3 regions of the Hymenobacter oligotrophus genome follow, and region 1 is predicted to be linked to each of the others. Evidence: riboswitches for the same ligand, from Rfam matches in the RefSeq annotation. Region 1 holds a riboswitch; each other region holds the start of a gene.

What was found. Region 1 has a riboswitch for S-adenosylmethionine ahead of metH (methionine synthase). Riboswitches for the same ligand answer to the same signal wherever they lie in the genome.
Region 2: linked by a shared signal. The riboswitch ahead of D3Y59_RS06255 (amino acid permease) and the one ahead of metH (methionine synthase) in region 1 are both predicted to bind S-adenosylmethionine.
Region 3: linked by a shared signal. The riboswitch ahead of D3Y59_RS02530 (ATP-grasp domain-containing protein) and the one ahead of metH (methionine synthase) in region 1 are both predicted to bind S-adenosylmethionine.

Annotation. Positions count from the first base shown of each region.
Region 1 covers NZ_CP032317.1:2,927,477-2,934,631, forward strand. The annotation lists gene D3Y59_RS12535 (M16 family metallopeptidase) at 1-669, opposite strand, end outside; gene D3Y59_RS12540 (M16 family metallopeptidase) at 826-2,277, opposite strand; gene D3Y59_RS12545 (PA14 domain-containing protein) at 2,486-3,571, opposite strand; gene D3Y59_RS18765 (hypothetical protein) at 3,746-3,871, shown strand; gene D3Y59_RS12550 (DUF6069 family protein) at 3,946-4,383, opposite strand; SAM riboswitch class I at 4,514-4,628, shown strand; gene metH (methionine synthase) at 4,701-7,155, shown strand, end outside.
Region 2 covers NZ_CP032317.1:1,479,614-1,486,768, reverse strand. The annotation lists gene D3Y59_RS06285 (DUF6565 domain-containing protein) at 1-188, opposite strand, end outside; gene D3Y59_RS06280 (DegT/DnrJ/EryC1/StrS family aminotransferase) at 387-1,544, shown strand; gene D3Y59_RS06275 (M48 family metalloprotease) at 1,611-2,417, shown strand; gene D3Y59_RS06270 (Gfo/Idh/MocA family protein) at 2,578-3,591, shown strand; gene D3Y59_RS06265 (nuclear transport factor 2 family protein) at 3,595-4,077, opposite strand; gene D3Y59_RS06260 (EcsC family protein) at 4,226-4,948, shown strand; SAM riboswitch class I at 5,042-5,134, shown strand; gene D3Y59_RS06255 (amino acid permease) at 5,470-6,951, shown strand; gene D3Y59_RS06250 (CPBP family intramembrane glutamic endopeptidase) at 7,066-7,155, shown strand, end outside.
Region 3 covers NZ_CP032317.1:614,909-622,063, forward strand. The annotation lists gene D3Y59_RS02520 (outer membrane beta-barrel family protein) at 1-1,500, opposite strand, end outside; gene D3Y59_RS02525 (LLM class flavin-dependent oxidoreductase) at 1,870-2,895, opposite strand; gene D3Y59_RS02530 (ATP-grasp domain-containing protein) at 2,895-3,878, opposite strand; SAM riboswitch class I at 4,374-4,472, opposite strand; gene D3Y59_RS02535 (zinc dependent phospholipase C family protein) at 4,644-5,663, opposite strand; gene D3Y59_RS02540 (sodium:solute symporter family transporter) at 5,985-7,155, shown strand, end outside.

The DNA of each region.
Region 1 (7,155 bases):
CTGCGCCCCGTACTGCGACTGGTAAAATGCCTGCACCTGCTCCAGCGTCAACGCGTCGATTTCGGCGTCGGTGGGGAGCGTGTTGCCGTACGGGTGGTCGGGGTACATGGCCTTCAAAAACTTCTGTTGCGCCTGCGTGCTGGGCTGGGCGCGCATCAGGGCCACTTGCCGCTTAAAGTCGGTTTTGAGGCGCGGCAGCTCGGCGGCGGGCAGCGTGGGGTGCTGCACCATTTCGGCCAGCAGGTTTACCAGCTCCGGCCCAAACTCCGACAGCGACGAAGCCCAAATCATGGTTTGGTTCGAGCCGACGCTGACATCGAGCGAGCCGCCCATGCGAGCCACTTTTTCGGCCATTTCCTGCGCCGACATCGAGCGGGTGCCTTCGCGCAGCATGCGCCCGAGCAAATCAGCAATGCCCGTTTGGCCGGCCGGCTCGTGCACGTTGCCGGCCTGCACGGCCAGCGTTACGGTTACTTTGGGAACGTTGCCGTAGGGCACCAGCGTGGCCTGCATGCCGTTGTCGAGTTTAAACTCTTCCTTGGCGGGCAGGGAAAAATCTTTAGGTGTACCGCCTTCGGGCGGGGTTTGCTTTTTGGGCTGATCCTGCGCCTGCGTGTGCGTGGCCAGCAGCAGGGCCGCACCAAGTAATCCTAGGTATAGTGGTTTCATGGGATGTTGAGGGGGTGTAGCGCGGACTTCAGTCCGCGTTCTTCTGGCGGTAATCCTGGGCGTGGGGCCCTAGGTGAACAAGCAGAAATTACTGTCTGGGGGCTGTGGACTACAACCGAAGGTCGGCATAGCCAAAGTCCGCGCTATTTGCGTATGCTAGCTTTTGGCCAATGGGTTAATCAGCAGCACGGTGCGGTTGGTGGGGCGCAGGTACTCTTGGGCGGTTTTCTGCATCAGCTCGGGCGTTACTTTCCGGAACTCCGCCTCCAAGGTGTTGATGCGCGCGGGGTTGTTGTCGAACAACGCAAACGAAGCCAGCATATCGGCGCGGCCGAAGCCGTCGGAGCCGCCTACTTGGTCATAAAAGCCGGAGCGCATTTTTACCACGGCCAAATCCAGCATAGCTGGCGTAACGCCGCCGGGGCGCATCAGCTTGCTGATTTCCTGATCGAGCACGGCCACCACAGAGTCGGCCTTCACGGTTTGATCGTGCGTGAGGTTGCCCATCCAGAGCATGGGCCCGGCGTAGTTAAACTGGTTGCCTAGGTAGTTGATGCCGCCGCCCACGTTGTCGGTGTAGCCGCGTTTTTGCACCATGGCTTGGTAGAGGCGGCTGTCGTTGCCCTGCAGCAGCAGCTGATCGAGCAGGATCATGGCGTAGTACTCGGGCGAGTTGCGCTCGGGCATGTGGTAAGCAAAGGCCAAGGCGGGCTTGTTGGCCAGCTTATCGTCTTTGGTGAAGCGCTGCTCCTTTTCCTGGCGCGGCTCTGCCAGGTCGACCTTCGCAGGCTGGGGCGTGCCGGGTATGGGCGCGAAGTACTGCTCGATCCAGCGCTTGGCCTGGGCGGGCTCGAAGTCGCCGACCACCACCAGCGCCGCGTTGTTGGGGGCGTAATACGTTTTGAAGAACTTCTGCACGTCGGCGAGTGTGGCGGCGTCGAGGTCCTTCAGGTCGCCGTAGAAGTTATGGGCGTTGTACCAGTTTTTGTTGGCGTACTGCGGCATATCGAGCCACGGAAAACCGCCGTAGGGCTGGTTGAGCACGTTTACGCGCACTTCGTTTTTCACCACGCCTTGCTGGTTGGTAAGGTTGGCCTGCGTAATGGCCAGCCCGCGCATGCGGTCGGCTTCGGCCCACAGCATGGTTTCGAGCTTGTGGGCGGGCACCGTTTCGAAGTAGTTGGTGAAATCGAAGCGGGTAGAGCCGTTGAGCACGCCGCCGTTTTTCTGCACCAACTGGATGAACTCCATTTTGCCTAGGTTCTGCGAACCCTGAAACATCATGTGCTCGAACAGGTGGGCAAAGCCGGTGCGGTCTTTGGGCTCGTTGCGGAAGCCAATGTTGTAATAAGCTGCCACCGTGGCAAGCGGCGCGGTTTTATCGGGCGACAGCACCACTTTCAGCCCGTTGGGCAGGGTGTAGTAGTCGACCGGGATTTGGTAGGCGGGCGCAGCCACGGCGGCGGGTGCGGCCGTGGCCGTGGCGGGCGGTGCTGCTTGGGTAGCCGCGGAGGTGGTTTTTTGGCTGCACGAGGCAGAGGCCAAAGCCAGCAAGCCAGCTGCCCCCAGCACAAGCCAGGAAAGCGGAGTTTTGGCAGATTGGTACATGGGCACTACTTGGGGTTGAGAGATTGAGCACGAGGCCGTTAAGCTAAAAATATTTCAACTCAATCAAAGCTTTGCCCTGTATTAAGCAGGATTATTGAAGCTGCTCGACACGCTGCCCTAGGTGCCCGGGCCCTAAACCCCGGTCCGGAGCGCGGCGGTTGGGTGCCGGCCACGGTAGGCTTGCCCCGCTGCAAACCGGCCCGGCCACCTATCGCACCACCACCTCTACCCGCCGGTTGCGGGGACGTTGCTGCGCATCGGCGTTGTTGGCCACGGGGCGCGTGCCGCCGTAGCCCACGGCCAGCAGGCGCTCGGCCGCAATCTGTTGCCGCACCAGGTAGTCGCGCACTACCTCGGCCCGCTGCTGCGAGAGTTGTTGGTTCAGGTTCGCGTCGCCCACGTTATCGGTATGGCCGGCTATTTCGAGGCGCAGCGCGGGGTTGTCTTTCAGAATTTGCGCCAAACGCTCCATTTCGGGCAGCGAGGAAGGCAGCAGCCGAGCCTTGCTTTGCTCGAAGTACAAATGCTGCAGCTCCACCGCAGCACCCACTGGCAGTTTGTGCAGTTCGCTCAAGCTTGCCTTGGCGGGTGCTGCGGTGGTGGCTTCTGGCTTAGCGGCCGCAGCGGCTGCCCTGGCGGCAGGCCGCGGTTGGGGGCGCCGCCCCGCCACTACCGCGCCGGGCGCAGGGCTTACGCGCGCCCCGGTCGGTAAATGCGGCGCCGCAACCGGCTGGGGTGCCGGTTGCACAGGCGGCGCCACCGCAATTGCTGCCTTGGGGTTGCGGCTAAACAAATAGCGCGCGGGCACCGGCGCGGGGTTTTGCACCGCGGGCAGCAGCCCAAACAAGTTGTCGACGGTTTTTTCGGGCTCCTGGTTTGGCAATACCCACCCTAGGTAGGCCCGGGTGGGCGCCGTGCCTTGAAAGTACTCGACGCGCAGCGCGTAGTACTCGCCGGCCTGCAGGCGCACTTGCTTGGTGGCTTGCACTTCGGGCTGGTAGCGCCACTCGTCGAGGATTTTGTTACTGCCGAGCCACACGCGCATGCCGTCGTCAACGGCTATATGAAAGGTGTACACGCCCGATACCGGCGCCAGCAAGTAGCCCATCCAGCGCACCGAAAAATTCTCGGCCGGCACCCCGGGCGCCGGCGACTGAAAATTCCAGTTGAAGTTGATCTGCGGATCGATGCGCGTGTGAGCCCGTTGCTCGAAATGCTCGCCTAGGTAGTATTCGGCGCGCAGCCCGCTGCCCGTTGCCGGAGCCGTGCTTTGCGCTTGCACTGCGTTGCTCATTAGCAGCCCAAATCCTATCGTGAACCACGAGGTGTGTTGCATGGCTTAAACATAGCGGTTTGCCGGTAGGCAGGTGCTGCGGCTGCTATTCGAGTTGCACTATTGCCGGATTCTTGAACCAACGCGTCAATCAACCGTAAACATCTGTATTACAAACACCTAAATCACACCGCCATGCCTACCAAAAAAACCGCTTCCGCTACCCACAAGAAAGAAGATCCGTGCTGGAAAGGCTACGAGCAAGAAGGCACCAAGAAGAAAGGGGGCAAAACCGTGCCCAACTGCGTTAAGAAAGACTAAGCCCCTCCGCGGGCACTTGTTGCATACACCCCAAAGCCCCTGCCGCTGGCAGGGGCTTTGGCGCACCTAGGGCCCTAGGTGCGCGCGCCGCGGCTAAACAACAGCCACACCACCCCGGCCGCTACCACGTGCATCAGGCCAAGCACCGCGACGCCGCTGGGGGTATTGCCGGGAATAGCAGCCGGCCCCGCCATCGAGAGCAGGCAAATGCCCACCACCACGATGGTAAATGCCTGCAGCGGCCGATCGGCCCACCGAATGAGCGCCGCCATCAGCACGCCCCCCAGCAACGCAGGCACTACCGAGGCCATAACTACGTGCCCCGGGCCAATGGTGCCGCCGGTGGGTTCGCGCAGGTTGGTGGGGAGCAAGCCCGTGGCCGTGGCGGCGTAGTAAATACCGATGTTTAAGGCCGCCGCCACAAGGGCCGCAGCCGGCGCCAGCCACCATAGGGCACTAACGCGGCGCCCAGTGGCAGCTAATGATGTACGCTGCTGGTAAGTTGTTTCCATAGTACTCCGCCCGCTTCTCCTACCAATAATTTACAATTTAATATTTATACTTTCAAATGATTTGCCTGCAATTGATGTTGAGCTACACGTGAGTTCTTGCAAAAGCTCGCAGCTGCCGCTATCTTCGTGGTGCTTATCCAGAAAGACTGAGGGACTGGGCCCGACGACGTCTTAGCAACCGGCCATTGCGGCAAGGTGCTAACTCCCTTCCGAAGCCACTAAGCGGCGTTCGGAGAAGATGAGCGGAACCAGAGCCCTCGCGGCCCCTAGGCTTTCCGGATACGCGCCCGCATCCATCGCTAATCCGGAAAGACCCCATGCCTACTGTTCCCGCCTCCCCGCTTGCCGAGCTACTCGCCCGCCGTGTCATCGTGCTCGATGGCGCCATGGGCACCATGCTGCAGCGCCACCAGCTTACCGAAGATGATTTTCGGGGCGAGCGGTTTCGGGACCATCCCAAGCCCCTGCGCGGCAACAACGACTTGCTGTGTCTGACGCGCCCCGACGTGGTGCGCGGCGTGCACGCCGAGTACTTTGCCGCGGGCGCCGACCTGGTTGAAACCAACACGTTTTCGGGCACCACCATTGCGCAGGCCGACTACGCCCTCGAGCACATTGTGTACGAGCTGAACTACGAGGCCGCCCGGCTGGCCCGCTCGGCCGCCGACGAGTACAGCACGCCCGAGCGCCCGCGCTTTGTGGCCGGTGCCATTGGCCCCACCAACCGCACGGCCTCGCTTTCGCCCGATGTAAACCGCCCGGGCTTCCGCGCCATTTCCTTCGATGAGCTGGCTGTGGCCTACCTCGAGCAGATTAAGGGCTTGGTTGATGGCGGCGTGGATGCCCTGCTGATCGAAACTATTTTCGACACGCTGAACGCCAAAGCCGCCTTGTTTGCCGCCCAACGCTTCTTCGACGAAGGCGGCCGCGTGGTGCCCATCATGATTTCGGGCACCATCACCGATGCTTCGGGCCGCACCTTGTCGGGCCAAACGGTGGAGGCGTTCTGGAACTCCATGCGCCACCTGCCCATCCTGAGCATCGGCCTGAACTGCGCCCTAGGTGCCAAGCAGCTGAAAGTATACCTGCAGGAGCTGAGCCGCCTAGCCGACTGCTACGTTTCGGCTTACCCCAACGCGGGCCTGCCCAACGCCTTCGGGGGCTACGACGAATCGGCCCAGGAATTTGCCGCCGTGCTAGAAGAATACCTGCAGGAAGGCCTCGTGAACGTGGTGGGCGGCTGCTGCGGCACCACGCCCCAGCACATTGCCGAGGCCGCAAAGCTCGTCGACCGCTACCCGCCGCGTAAAATCAATGATCAATTAACAGTGAGCAATGAACAAGCGGCGGCCTTGAGCGGCATTGATCATTCTTCATTGCTCATTGCTCATTCAAAGAAGGCCACGCGCCTGAGCGGTTTGGAACCCCTGAACATTCACCCCGAGAGCCTGTTCGTGAATGTGGGCGAGCGGTGCAACGTGACGGGCTCGCGCGCCTTCGCCCGCCTGATTCGCTCGGGCCAGTTCGACGAGGCCGTGGCCGTAGCCCGCGCCCAGGTAGAAGGCGGCGCGCAGGTGCTCGACGTGAACATGGACGAAGGCCTGCTCGACTCGGTGGAGGCCATGACCAACTTCCTCAACCTGCTGGCCTCGGAGCCCGATGTGGCCCGCCTGCCCATCATGATCGACTCCTCGAAGTGGGAGGTGCTGGAAGCCGGCCTGAAGTGCACGCAAGGCAAGAGCATCGTCAACTCTATTTCGCTGAAAGAGGGCGAAGAAGTGTTTAAGCACCACGCCCGCTTGGTGCGCGCCTACGGCGCCGCGGTTATCGTAATGGCGTTCGACGAGCAGGGCCAGGCCGATAACTTCCAGCGCCGCATCGATATCTGCCAGCGCGCTTACCGCATCCTCACCGAGGAGGTAGGTTTCCCGCCCGAAGACATCATTTTCGACCCGAACATCCTTACCGTCGGCACGGGCATCGAGGAGCACCGCCGCTACGCCATCGACTTTATCGAGGCGGTGCGCTGGATTAAGCAGCACCTGCCCGGTGCCCTCACCAGCGGCGGCGTCAGCAACGTGTCGTTTGCTTTCCGCGGCAACGACCCCGTGCGCGAAGCCATCCATGCCGCGTTCTTGTACCACGCCATCAAGGCCGGCTTGGATATGGGCATCGTGAACCCCAGCCAGCTGGCCGTGTACGACGAAGTGCCCAAGGACCTGCTCGAGGCCGTGGAAGACGTGTTGTTCGACCGCCGCGACGACGCCACCGAGCGACTGGTGCAGCTAGCCGACAAGCTCAGCCAAACCAAGGGCAGCGCCGCCGCCACGGTAGCCGAGGCCGAAGAGTGGCGCGGCTGGTCGGTGCAGAAGCGCTTGGAGCACGCTTTGGTAAAAGGCATTACCGACCACATCGAGGCCGATACCGAAGAAGCCCTGAAACAGCTGCAGCGGCCGCTAGCCGTTATTGAAGGCCCGCTGATGGCCGGCATGACGGTAGTAGGCGACCTGTTCGGCGCGGGCAAAATGTTCTTGCCGCAGGTGGTAAAGTCGGCCCGCGTGATGAAGCGCGCGGTGGCTTGGCTAGAGCCCTACATGCAGGCCGAGCGCGACGCCGCCGCTGCCGACGGTGTGGGTCGCCAAACGGCCGGCAAAGTGTTGCTGGCCACCGTGAAGGGCGACGTGCACGACATCGGTAAAAACATTGTGGGCGTGGTGCTGGCTTGCAACAACTACGAGGTGATTGACCTAGGCGTGATGGTGCCCCTGGAGA
Region 2 (7,155 bases), 1.4 Mb from region 1:
CTGTCGGCGCGGGCCTCGGTGTTGGCTACAAAGGTTTTGAAGTCGTTGTAGGCATCGTTGGTAGCGGCGCCCGTTTCGGAGGCGGTTTCCTGGCGCTCGGCGCGGTTGCAGCTGGCTTGGCTGAAGGCAAGGCCGCCACCCAGCAACAGCAGGGCGAGGGCGTGCGTGGAAATGGATTTCTTAAACATGATCGTCGGGGTTAGGGTGGGAAGGAAGCCGCGCGCGGCTGCGGCCATCTTGGCCCGCTAAACGCAGGCCATACATAGTAGGTTACGCATGTTTGGCGACTAGGATGCCAGCCTGGCCCGGGTTTTGTGCCACTCATCCTGCGCAAACCCAGAGGTAGCGCTATATTTCGGCTTTTCCACGTTGTTTTGCCGGTTTCTGTGCGTTCCGAAGTGCCCGCGTCACCCGTCCGACTGCTCGATTTACCGGCGCAGCACGCCCCCTTGCAAACCGCCCTCGAGGCCGCCCTGCAGCGCGTTATGCAGGCCGCCGATTTTATTCAGGGTGCGGAGGTTCAGTTGTTTGCCAACGAACTGGGCGCCTACTTAGGCGGCGCCCACGTGGTGCCCTGCGCCAACGGTACCGACGCCCTGCAGCTCGCCCTGATGAGCCTGGGTTTGCAACCCGGCGACGAGGTAATAGTGCCCGCGTTTACGTACGTGGCCTCCGCCGAGGCCGTGGCCGTGCTGGGCCTGAAACCGGTGCTGGCCGATGTTCTGCCTCATACCTTCACGCTCGATCCGGCCGCTGCCGCCGCAGCCATTACCCCCCGCACACGGGCCGTTATGGTTGTGCACCTCTACGGCCAGTGCGCCGACCTAACCGCCCTGCAGCGGCTGTGCCAACAGCACAGTCTCGCCCTCATCGAGGACAACGCCCAGGCCATTGGGGCCACCTGGCAACTGCCCGATGGCTGCTCGGTGGCAGCCGGCACGGTTGGCGAGGCAGGTACTACCTCGTTTTTTCCCTCGAAAAACCTAGGCGCGTTCGGCGACGGCGGGGCCGTACTCACCCACGATGCTGGCCGCGCCGCGCAGCTCTACCAGCTAGCCAACCACGGCCAGCGCCCCGGCCAGAAATACGTTCACCACTGCGTGGGCCTCAACTCCCGCCTCGATACGTTGCAAGCTGCCTTATTGCGCGTGAAGCTGCCGCACCTAGGCGCCTGGACGGCCGCGCGCCAGCAAATTGCCGCCCGCTACGATACCGCCCTAGGTGATTTGCCGCGCTTACGCATACCGGCCCGGCAGGCGGGCAGCACCCACGTGTTTCATCAGTACACGCTTACGCTGGCCAGCCAAACCGAGCGCGCTGCCTTGCAACAGTTTCTGAAGCAGCACGGCGTGCCCTCGGTGGTGTACTACCCAACGCCCTTGCACCTGCAGCCGGCTTACCAACACCTAGGCTACTCGCCGGGGGCGTTTCCGGTGGCCGATCAGCTGTGCCGCACGGTGCTTTCGCTGCCCATTCACCCGGCCATGCCGGCTGCGCAGGTGAGCTACGTAGCGGAGGTGGTGCAAGCCTGGGCGCAAGGTTGAGCGCGGCTGGCACTGTTTTTTCTTGCGCCCGTACAACTCGTCGTCATCAACCCGATTACCACGCACATGACCCGCTCTTTTCTTGGCCTGCTGGCGGGCCTCACGGCACTAGCCGGCCTCACCACCGCCGCCATCAACAAACCGCACCAGGGCTTCAACATTTTCTCCGTCGACCAGGACATTGCCCTGGGGGCGCAGGTGGCCCACCAAACCGATTCGCTCTACCAAGCCAAAGGCCAGCTGCTGTCGCGCGGCAGCAACGCCCGCGCCTACCAGCTGCTCGACGGCGTGGTGAAGCGCGTGCTTGACAACGGCAACATCAAGTACCGTAACCAGTTTGCCTGGGATGTCAAGATCATCAAGGACGACCAGATGCAAAATGCGTTTGCCACGCCCGGCGGCCACATCTACGTGTTTACGGGGCTCATCAAGTTCCTCGATAACGAAAGCCAACTGGCGGGCGTAATCGGCCACGAAATTGCCCACGCCGACCGCCGCCACAGCACCCAGCTGCTGCAGCGCCAGTACGGCATCAGCCTGCTGATGGGGGTGGTGCTGGGCAAAAACCCCAACATGCTCACGCAAATTGCCGCCGGCCTGGGCCAGCTCAAGTTCAGCCGCACCTTCGAGCAAGAGGCCGATAAGTACTCTACCGTGTACCTCAACGGCACGCGCTATTACGCCTGCGACGGCGCCGCGGGCTTCTTCATCAAGGCCGAAAAGCAGGGCGGTGCCCGCTCGCCTGAGTTCCTGAGCACGCACCCCAACCCCGGCTCGCGCGTTACGAGCATCCAGAACAGTGCCCGCCAACTGGGCTGCACCAACCGCTCGGTATCCAATGGCAGCTTCGAGGAGCTCAAGCGCATTCTCTAGGTCGGGCCGTGGCTTTTAGGGCCGAGGGCTCCGCGGCGGTTGCTGCGGAGCCCTCGCGCGTTTATCTTATGATGAACAAGGCTCGTCGGAAGCCGCTTTTTTCGGAGCTTGCGGCGTGTTTGCTGCAAGTACCTCCGGTACCGGCTTGGGCGCGGCTGCCTTGCCGGTTGTTCGTTTTGTGATTTGCGGGGCCGGGCACATTGGCCGGCGCCACGCCGCCTTGGTAGCCCGCAGCCCCGCGGCGCGTTTGGTGGCTCTTATCGACACCGATGCGGCGCTGCACGCGGCCTTGGCAGCCGAGTTTGCGGGGGTGCCGTGCTTTGCCTCGCTCGAGGAGTACCTAGGGCAAGGCCCCGCCGCCGATGTGCTGACCGTGGCCACGCCCAATTATTTGCACGCCGAGCAGGCCACGCAGGCGCTGCGCCACGGCCTGCACGTGGTGGTAGAAAAACCGCTGGCCCTGCGCCGCGCCGATGCCGAAGCCATTGTGCAAACGGCGCAGCAAACCAACCGGCTGGTGTTTGGGGTGATGCAAAACCGTTACTCGCCGCCTGCCGCCTGGCTCAAGCAGGTGTACGACGAAGGCCACCTAGGGCAGATTTACTTGGTGCAAATCAACTGCTTCTGGAACCGCGACACCCGCTACTACCGCCCCGGCAGCTGGCACGGCACGCGCGCCCTCGATGGCGGTACGCTGTTCACACAGTTCAGCCACTTCGTCGATTTGTTGTACTGGGTGTTTGGCGACATCACCAACATCGAGGCCCGGTTCCGCGACTTCAACCACCACGAGCTTACCGAGTTCGAAGACTCAGGCCTTGTGGCGTTCGATCTGGTACGGGGCGGCAGCGGCACCTTGCAATACAGCACCAGCGTGTGGGACCGTAACCTTGAAAGCTCCATTACGGTGGTGGCCGAGCACGGCAGCCTGCGCATTGCGGGCCAGTACATGGACAAGGTGGAGTATTGCCACATCCGCAATTACCAACTGCCCGCGCTGCCCCGCACCAACCCCGCCAACGATTACGGCACTTACCAAGGCAGCGCCGCCAACCACGTGCACCTCATCGAAAACGTGATTGACACCTTGCAGCACCGAACCGTAGCCACCACCAACGCCCACGACGGACTGAAAGTGGTGGAAATCATCGAGCGAATTTACAGCCTGAAGTAGGCGCTACTGCACAAACGTGACGCGCCGGATCAGGCCGTTTTCTACCTCGTAAATGGCCACGGCCTCCAGCACCTGGCCGTTGGGCAGGCCCGTTACGCGCTCGTGGTCGATAACCTTGTTGCCGAGCACCGTGCGGTGCACAATCTGGCAATTCAGGTCGGGCGTTTGGGCGAAAAACTGCCCGTAGCCTTCGCGCAGCTTGGCTATGCCTTTGGAGCGCAGCACAGCCGGAAACGTAAGCAGCTCCACCTGTTCGTGGTAAGTGGCCGCAAAGGCATCGAGGTTGCGGGCGTTGTAGGCCTCCAGTTGGCGCTGCACCACTTGCTCGGCTTCCGACAGCACGGGGGCCGGGGCAGGGGGTGGCGCGACGGGCGCAGCAGGCTGAGCGGGCTTGGCAACCGGTGCCGGCTGCTTGGCCGGGCGTTTTTGGGCGTACACGGCTGAGGCTCCCAACCACAGCAACAAGCAGAGTAAAGCAGGTTTCATGAGGTAACCAGTAGGGGGTAGTGGGTTTGTCAGCGAGGCGCTAATAAACGGGTAAATCGGCTAATATGTAGCGGCAAACCCCAACCCCCGCCTGCCAACTTGGGTAAGATTGGGTACCCGCGGCTGCGTAATCCAAGCCACTCGCCCCATGACCCCCGACGAACAGCAAGCCTACCAAGAGCTTCGCGCGTGGCAGCAGCGCATGCAGCGGCCGCCCTCGGCCCTCAACCGCTTTGCGCGCCACGTGCAAACCCGCCTGAACGCGTTGCTGCCCGAGCGTGTGCACCAAGCACTCACCACGGCTATCAAGCAAATGGTGCGCGGCGTGCTGTTCGGCTCGATGCACACCACGCGGCAACCCCTGCAACACGCGGCCTTGGCCCAGCGCGAGGCCGCGGTGCGCCAGCGCATCAAGTACTACCGCAACACCGCCGCCGCCGAGGGTGCCGTTACCGGGGCGGGCGGGTTTTTGCTGAGCCTGGCCGATTTTCCGCTGCTGCTCGGCATCAAGCTTAAACTGCTTTTCGACATTGCCGCACTTTACGGCCACGACGTGCGCGACTACACCGAGCGCCTGTTCTTGTTGCACGTGTTTCAGCTAACCTTCAGCAGCCAGCAAACCCGCAACGAGGTGTACCAGCGCTTGGCCAACTGGGAGGCCTACCGCCAAACCCTGCCCGCCGATGTCAACGCCTTCGACTGGCGCACCTTTCAGCAAGAATACCGCGACTACATCGACCTGGCCAAGCTGGCCCAATTGCTGCCCGTGGTGGGGGCAGCCGTGGGCCTGCTCGCCAACTACCGCCTGCTCGAGCAGCTCGGCGACACGGCCATGAGCTGCTACCGCATGCGTCGGCTGCCGGCCTCCTGAGCGGCGCCAAGCACCTAGGCGCACCGGGGCGTTTGCACAATCGGCGGTTTGCAGGCTACCTTTGCCCCATCAATTCTTTGCTCTGAAGGATTGTTTTTATACAGAGGCGTGGAGAGACAGGCTCCCTGAAGCGCCGGCAACCCTCCGGATCATCCGGAACGGTGCCAATTCCTGACCATATAAAAACAAGTAGCTGTGGGCTTTTTCTGCCACTTCCCCGTTTCTGGTCTCCACCGTGCTTCTGCACCTCGCTTGCTAAACCGCGCTGCTTTGGCTGCGCATGGGCTTGGCTGCGCATGTTGCTGTTGTTGTTGAGGCCAGCCGGCGCGGCCAGGCCGAGCTGCCACGCCTAAGCGCCAGTGCAGCTACCTAGGGCTTGCTTGACGCCGCGCCCACCCGTTGCGGTAACCATTTTCCTATTTGCCGGTCGGCTGCCCGCCCAGCTGCATTAAGCAAGGGCAGGAGCAGCGCCACGGCGCATTTTCGTTCGCACGTGCAGCAGCGCGTGCACCAACCATTGTATGCTTAAAAAATCATTGGAGCTGCTGCGGCAAGAAGCCGCAGAGAGCGGCACGCACACGCTTAAGCGCAGCCTAGGTCCGTTCAACCTCATTGCCATTGGGGTAGGGGTAATTATTGGGGCGGGCTTGTTCTCGCTCACGGGCATTGCTGCCGCCAACCACACCGGCCCGGCCATCACGTTGTCGTTTGTAATTGCTGCCATCGGGTGTGCCTTTTCGGCCTTGTGCTACGCCGAGTTTGCCTCCATGGTGCCGGTGGCCGGCTCGGCCTACACCTACTCCTACGCCACCATGGGCGAGCTATTTGCCTGGATTATCGGCTGGGATTTGGTGCTGGAGTACTCCGTGGGCGCCGCTACCGTGGCCATTAGCTGGTCGAACTACCTGGGCAAGTTCCTCAGCAAGTACGGCCTCCACGTGCCGCCGCAGCTCATGATGTCGCCGTGGGAAACGGCTACCCTGGCCGATGGCAGCACCGTGAGCGGCTTGGTTAACCTACCCGCCGTGCTCATTGTGCTGGCCATTACGGCCATTATTGCGCGCGGCACGCAGGGCTCGGCGTGGTTTAATGCCATTGTGGTGGCCCTTAAGGTGTCGGTGGTGCTGGTGTTCATTGCTCTGGGTTGGCAGTACATCGACCCGGCCAACTACCACCCGTACATTCCGGCCAACACGGGCACCTTCGGCGAGTTTGGCTGGAGCGGCATTTTGCGCGGGGCGGGCGTGGTTTTCTTCGTGTTCATCGGCTTCGATATTGTGGCTACCATGGCGCAAGAAGCCAAGAACCCGCAGCGCAACATGCCCATCGGCATCATTGGCTCGCTGCTGGTGTGCACGGTGCTGTTCGTGCTGTTCGGCTACGTTATGACGGGCCTCGCCAACTTCACCGTGTTTAAGAACAGCGCCGCGCCGGTGGCCATTGCCATCGAAAAAACACCCTACGGCTGGCTAAGCACGGCCATCATCGGGGCCATTCTGATCGGCTACACCTCGGTTATCCTGGTCGATTTGCTAGGCCAAAGCCGCGTGTTCTTCTCCATGTCGCGCGATGGGCTGTTGCCAAAGGTGTTCTCGCAAATACACCCCAAGTTCCAGACGCCGCTCAAATCGAGCCTGCTGCTGGGCTTGTTCATTAGCCTGTTTGCCGGCTTCGTGCCCATTCACGTGGTGGGCGAAATGTGCAGCATCGGTACATTGCTGGCCTTCGTGATGGTATGCGTAGGCGTGCTCATCATGCGCAAGCGCGAGCCCAACGCGCCGCGCGCGTTTCGCACGCCCTGGGTGCCGGTGGTGCCGGTTTTGGGCATCGTTACCTGCTTGGTGATGATGTTCTCGCTGCCCCAGGACACCTGGATTCGTTTGTTCGTGTGGCTGGCAATTGGCCTGATCATCTACTTCGCGTACGGCAAAAAGAACAGCAAGCTGGGCCAAGGACAGCTGGTGAATTCCACCGTCGAGCCCGTGGGCAACACGGTTGCTTAAGCCTGTGGGCCCTTTGATTACCTAGGGTTTGCCTTTGCTTTTGCCACGGGCCAGCAGCAGCGCTGCTGGCCCGTTGTGCTTTTGCCTGTATTTTGGGCCTGATATTCTTAAGCAATGGAACACGTTTTTCCGCAAGAACCCTACATGATGGCCGCGCCCGCCGCCTCGCGCCGCGCCAAAAAAGCATATCCCACGTACGGCGAA
Region 3 (7,155 bases), 1.8 Mb from region 1:
GAAGGCGTTGGAGCGCGACGGAATGGGCAGCAGCCCGCGGCCATCGAGGCTGTCGGAGGCCACCAGGTAGTCGCTCGAAACGCGGCGCAAAATGCTCTTCAGGCCGAGCTCCAACGTGCCGGTGCTATCCACGGGCTGAATGTAATCGAGCTGCAGCGTGGCCTCGCGGTTGCGGTTGTCGTTCGAGCTGGTTTCGTGGTAGTCGATAAACTCCTCGCGGCGCTGATCGAGGTCGTAATCGGTGTTGCCTTTGTTTTGGCTGTAAAGCGCCAGCACGCTTAGCTCTTGCTTGGGTTTGGCCATGGTGCGTGTGTAGCCAAAGTTCAGATCGAAGTTGGTGTTCTGCTCCTGCGTCACGATGTCGCGCGTAAAGATGTCGTTCACCTTCGGGCCGATGTAGGCGGTGCGCTGGTTGCGGTCGTTGGTGTAGCCAAACAAGTTGCCGCGGCCGCTGATGTTGAAGGCATCCTTGGGCGTGAGGTCGTACTCAATGCCGAGCTGCGCAAATGCCCCGCCGCCCAGGTTGGTGAAATTGCCGCTCTGCTGCAGTGTGCTGCGCCCTTCGGTGGGCAAAAACTCGGTGCGCACGGAGGCGTTGCGGGCCACGTTGTAAAACATGTTGGTGCCCGCGTTGGTGTTCAGGCCCAGCTTGCCGCGGCGCGTGTTTACGGTGCTGCTCAGGAAGGCGCCCCGGTTGGATGCAGCACCGTTGACGGAGCCGTTTACGCCCTCCAGGTTGCTCTTTTTCAAGATGATGTTCACCACGCCGGCCGTGCCCTCGGCGTCGTATTTCGACGAGGGCGAGGTAATCACCTCCACCGATTTAATCTGATCGGCCGGAATCTGGCGCAACGCATCGGCCAGGTTGTTGGCCAGAATGGTGGAAGGCTTGCCGTTTACGAGCACCCGAATGTTGCCCGAGCCGCGCAACTGCAAATTGCCGTCAATATCGACGCTGAGCAGCGGAGCTTTTTGCAGTACATCGGCCGCGGTGCCGCCGTTGTTGGTGATGTCCTTGTCGGCGTTGTACACAATGCGGTCGATCTTGTTTTCCACCAGCTCCCGTTCGCCCACCACCTTCACCTCGCTAAGCTGTTGCGCCGCCGCTGCCAGGCTGATGTTGCCTAGGTCGACGTTGGCATCGGCCGTGGCAAACACCACATGCTCCATCACTTTGGCCTGAAAGCCCACAAAGCTGACATTGAGCTTGTAGGTACCTGCCCCGATGTTGCTAAGAATGAAACGGCCCTTCTCGTCGCAGGTACCACCGCCTATGGCTTTGTTTGTCGCTACGTCGATAAGTCCAACATTGGCAAATTCCACCGGTTGGTTGGTGGCCGCGTTGATTACCGTGCCCGTAAGCCGGCCGGTGCCGCGGTTGGGCTTGGCCACTTCGGCGGTAGCGGGGGCGTTTTGGGCTGCTGCTGGCCGAAAAAGCGGCGCGGTGGTAAGCAAGCCCAGCATCAGCAACGAGCGGCCGTTAGTAAACAGTAGCTTCATGGGTAGCTGGCTTAAGAGTGGTATTGGTGTACTTCAGGCCAACTGACAGAGCTAGCAGATCATGGTTGCATACAAATACGAAAATATTCGTAATTAATTCGTTTGTGCATGTTAACCAGCACAACAGTCTTCAATAAGTTAGCCGCGGGCGCTAAATGCTGAGTACGCGGCTGCTAGGCCGAACAGTCGGGGTCGGCAAGCCAATAATTTCCATAAGGCGTAATAAACTCACCAAGCGTTGCACCGGGCACATAAAGCTGGCGCGTCGCTAGGTGGCATTAGCGGCCGGTACGAAAACAGCCGGCGTTGCAGCTACGGAGGAGTATTCCGCAACCGCAACGCCGGTTAGCAACACAGTGCGCTCTGGCCCTAGGCCAACACCTGAATAACAGCCTCCGAGAAACGCTCCATTTCCTCGAGTTGCGGGCTGCACTGCAGCAGGAACAGGTCAACGCCCACTGCCTCAAACTGCGCAACACGCTCAGCAATCTGATCTGGCGTGCCCGTGAGGCCCGAGCGGAGGCCGCGGTTCGAGACGGAGTAATCCTGCAGCGAAACCTGCTTTTCGAGCTGCGTGCCGGCCAGCCACTGCTGGTAGTTTTTGTAGCCGGCAGCCGAGCCGTTCACGTTGGTGATGCGCTCCAGCTCTTTCTTCACCTCCTGCTCGGTGTTGCGCACAATGCTGTACGCCGCCACGCCGAACTTCATCGGCGGTAAACCGAGCCGGTCGCGGCGCTCCTGTAAGTCGCGGATGCGGCGGCCGATGGCCTCTGGCTCGTCGCCGTGCATTACGTAACCATCGCACTGGGCGGCAATCAGGTTTTTGGCGGCTTCCGATTCGCCGCCGGCGTACAGGAACGGCCGCGGGCGCGACACCGGCTTGGGCTGCAGAATGGAATCGGTAACCTCGTAGTACTTGCCCTTGAAGGAGAAGTGGTCTTGCTTCCAGAGGTTGTCGACTACGTGCAGCCACTCGGCGGTGCGGGCGTACCGGTCGTCGTGCTGCTCAAAATGCACGCCGTACTTCTTGGCCTCGTCCTGCCACCACGACGACACCACGTTCAGCGACAAACGGCCGCCGCTGATGTGGTCGATGTTGGCGGCCTGTTTGGCCAGCAGCGCCGGCGAGTGGAAGGTAGGCCGCACGGCCACCATCAGCTCGAGCGTTTTGGTAACGGCTGCCAGCGCCGCGGCCGTGCTCCAGGCATCGAGCGAAGGCGCTTCTTCGCCTTTGATGTCGTTGAGGTTCAGCTCGGCGATAAGCGAGAGGTCGTAGCCGAGTTCTTCCGAGCGTTGGGCCAGCGTTTTCATGTAGTCCCAATCGGCGCGCATGTTTTCGTCTTCAACATTGCGCAGCCACCCGCCAAATACGGGCATCCAATATCCGTAACGCATTATGCCAGGGCTTTTTCGGTGGCCAGTTTCAGTTCTTGCTCGAGGTAGTCGACAAACAGCGCGTAGGGGTCAAAGCCAACCACGTTCACGGCATCGGCCACGAAGTTTGACAGCGCGTTGATGTCGTAGAACAGCACGTCGCCGGTGCGGTCGTCGACGAGGTACTCGATGCCGCCCACGTCGATTTTGGCCGCGGCTACCAGGCGCTCCACGGCCTCAATAACTTCGGCGGGCGGCGTGGTAGCTTCTACCTGAATGCCTTTCTTGGGGGCTTGGGCAAGGCAGAACTCGCCTTCCGCTGCGGGCTCGTCGGGAATCTGGCAGATTTCGGCTGGGCACAGGTTGAAGCTGGTGCCGGTGGTGTACACCTTCATGGCGTACAGGAACTTGCCGTTCAGCGTCTCGACGCGGGTGATATGGCCGCCGCGCGGCGCTACAAATTCTTGCACCAAGGCGGTTTGGTCGATGCCTAGGTCAATCTGGCCGTTATCAACGGCGGCTTGCAGGCCTTCGGGCGTATCAAAGCGCACGATGCCGGCGCCGCTGCCGCCGATGTTCACCTTAACCACCAACGGGAAGCTCAACTCCTTGGCGGCATCCGGAATGCGCGACACGTGGTTCACCACCCGCGACTTCGGAAACTTCAGCCCCAAACCAGCCAACAAATCGAGCTGCCGGGCTTTGTTGGTTTCGATGCCCGAGGCCACCGTGCCGTTGATGACGCGCACACCTAGGCGCTCCAAGTGCGTGAGGAAGCCTGCCGTGTGGAAGATGCCTTGGCCGTGCCCGCGCAGGTAAGCCGAGGAGCTCATGCGGTTGATTACCAACGCGTACGGGCTTTCCGATTCCGAAGGGTCGAATAGGTGGTGCGCGGCGTCGATTTTCTCGTAGGGTAGCCCGCGGCGGTCGAGCTCGGCGAAGAGCGGCTTAAACCATTCGGGGTGCTCGTAATAAATTCCTATGGGCTTGGGGTATTGTGCCATGTGTAGCAGAAATGAAGAAGATGTGTGTCGGGAGGAAAGGCCGCTGCAACGAGCTGCCGGGCTGGTTATCGGCTGAAACACCTAGGTGGCCTTGCGCGGGGCGCAGCCGTGAGCCGGCAAGCGCCCCGCGTCCGAGCCATGCCGGAGCGGCGCAATGCCCGCGTCGCAAAGCGGTGCATCGGGCAACCAGAAGTAAGAAAGTGTGCTGCTGCGCCCCGCAGGCTATCCAACGAAAAGCCTAGGTATCAAAAGGCTATGCAAACCAACGGCAGCGCGATTAAGGCTGGCTGGGGCAGCATAGCCGCGCACTACGCCCTAGGTGCCAAAGCACCTAGCAGCTAAGCAGCAAGCAAGGGAGTGGGGTATGGAGCCGGCTCAACAACAACACGCCGCAACTGCCAGGCCCAGGCAGCAACACTGCGCCGGGCGCAGGCTGGGGGCGGTGGTAGCAGAACGAAAAGCGGCGGTGCGGGTAGTTGAAGCCACGGCTACTTGTTTTTATATGGTCAGGACTTGGCACCGTTCCCGGGAGTAACCCCGTGGGTGGTTGCCGGCGCTTCAGGGAGCCTGTCTCTCCACGCCTCTGTATAAAAACAATCCTTTGGTCGGAAAGAATTGGTGCTGCAAAGGTATAGCAGCGTTTCCCGAAAACACAAATATTCTTCGCAACGAACCGCCCTGGCCGTTGGGTTTTCGGCAACAAAAAAGCCGCGAAACGGCCAATTGCTCGGTGCGTTTCGCGGCTGAAAAGGCGGCTAAAAAGCCCTAGTTGGCCGGAAATTCGGCGAAGGAGGAAAAGTCGACGAGCTTGCCTTTCTGAATCAGTTTCAGCTCGGTTTGCAGGTTTTTTTGGTTGCTTTTGGTGGTGTATTCGCTGTCGAGCTTCGTGAGGTCGGGCTTGCCGGCGTTAACCCAAGCGGTGTACCAAAAATTAGCCGTGGTTTGGGCGGCGTTGCGCATCTGGCGCTCAATCATGTTGTTGAGCGCCTTGTGGTAAGCGGCCGAGTAGGTAGGCGTGTGCACCCAGCTATTGAACACGTTTTTCTTCACCTGACCATCGGCATTCAGCACGTAAAGCGCCTCTTTGGGCGTTTCGGCCGATAGCTTTTTCTCGATGGTCAGCATCGTGTCGATGGCGGCGTGGCTTTGGGCGATAATGCGCCACGATTCGGCCACGGGGTCCTGGATCAGCTTTGGCTCGGCGAGCTTGAAGTTGTAGTTTTTGCCAAACTGCTCGGGCAGCTGCGACTCGTAAAAAGCGTGAATGCCGCGTTGGCCGGTGCGCTGGCCGTCGTGGTTGGAGGAGGTGTGCAGCGGCTGGTGCGCATCGCCGATGTAGTGGCCCAGGTCGGCGGCCAGGAACAGGATTTCGTCCTTGCGCTGGTTTTTCATGGCCGTGGTCAGTTTGGCCAGCATGTCCTGCATGTACCACGGCAGGCGGCCGTGCTTGTCGAGGGTTTCGGCGTCGTATTTCTTGTAGGCGTCGGCCGCGGCTTGCGGAATGTCGGCCACGGGCCCGTACTCCTCCAGGTCGATGTAATGGCGCGGAAACTCGGCTTTGTCGTTGATGCTGTACTTGCGCGAATCGGGAATAACCGATTCCGTCACCACGTAATCGATGTGGTTGTAGAAAAACGTGCGCATGGCAGCCGGCAAGGCCAGCACGGCCGCGCGGTTGATGCGTTGGTGGCCCCAGTTGCCCCAAGCAAACAGCAACGACGGAGCGGCGAGCAGCAGGGCCGTAGCCAATACCAAACGGCGGTTACGGCGGCTAAAATTGAACATATGTGGTGTATGCGTAAATAAACGAAAAGGCAAAGGTCAGGCCCCGGCGGGTATCGGCCAAATGTCGGCCATATATTACGGCGCACCGATTGATAACGTGTTGTTTGGTAAGGGCTTGTGTTGTTGCTAAATGCCTTATGGGCGCTGCTGCCGTGCCCAGCAGTACAGGCGCGGCACCTAGGGATAAGTCAATTGCGAACCGAGCGGCAGCCTGCAGTTTTTGGCGGCCGGGCCGGTGGTAGCTGCGCCGGCGCGCTTATATTTCTACGCATTTTGGCGGCCGCAGCACCGCCCGTACTTTCCGATTTCACAAGCCGCCGTATGCGCAACGATCTAGCTCTTATCGACCTGCTGGTCTTTCTTGTTTACCTCGTGGGTGTGTCGTTGTACGGCTACTACATCTACCGGCGCAAGCAGCGGGCCGAGGCCGATTCCAAGGACTTTTTCCTGGCCGAAGGCTCGCTCACGTGGTGGGCCATTGGCGCGTCGATGATTGCCTCCAACATTTCGGCCGAGCAATTCATCGGCATGTCGGGAGGCGGCTTTGTGCAGGGCATTGCCATTGCGGCCTACGAGTGGGTGGCGGCGCTCATCCTGATTTTTGTGGCGGTGTTCTTCATGCCCATTTACCTGCGCGAGAAGATTTACACCATGCCGCAGTTTCTGGAGCAGCGCTACAACGCCACGCTTAGCCTGATTATGAGCGTGTTCTGGCTGTTTCTCTACGTGCTCGTCAACCTCACGGCCATTTTGTACCTAGGGGCGCTGGCCATCAACAACATCGTGGGCGGCGAGAGTTTTCACCTGATCCTGCTGGCTTTGGCCGTGTTTGCGCTGCTGCTGACCCTGGGTGGCATGAAGGTGGTGGGCTACACCGACGTGGTGCAGGTAACGGTGCTCATCGTGGGCGGCCTGGCTACCACGTACATCGCCCTCACGCTCGTCAGCCAAAAGTTTGGCCTCGGCAACGATGTGCTGGCCGGCTTTTCGGCCATGATGAACGACGCCGACGACCACTTTCACATGATCTTCGAGAAACCCGGCCCCAACGCCCCCGCGGCCGAAACCGCGCGGTACCTGGCGCTGCCGGGCCTGGCCATGTACGCCGGCGGGCAATGGGTGGCCAACCTCAACTACTGGGGCTGCAACCAGTACATTACGCAGCGCGCCCTAGGTGCCGACCTCAACACGGCGCGCACGGGCATCCTGTTCGCGGGTTTGCTGAAGCTTATCATGCCCATCATCGTGATGCTGCCGGGCATTGCGGCCTACGTGCTGCACAAAAACGGCGGCCTGCAAGCCGAAATGGCCTCCACCGGCGCCTTCAACCCCGACAACGCCTATTCGGCCATTCTTGCCTTTTTGCCCAACGGCTTGAAGGGCATGGCGTTGGCCGCCCTCACGGCCGCCATCGTCGCCTCGCTGGCCGGCAAAGCCAACTCCATTTCCACCATCTTTACGCTCGATATTTACCAGCGCTACCTCAACCCAT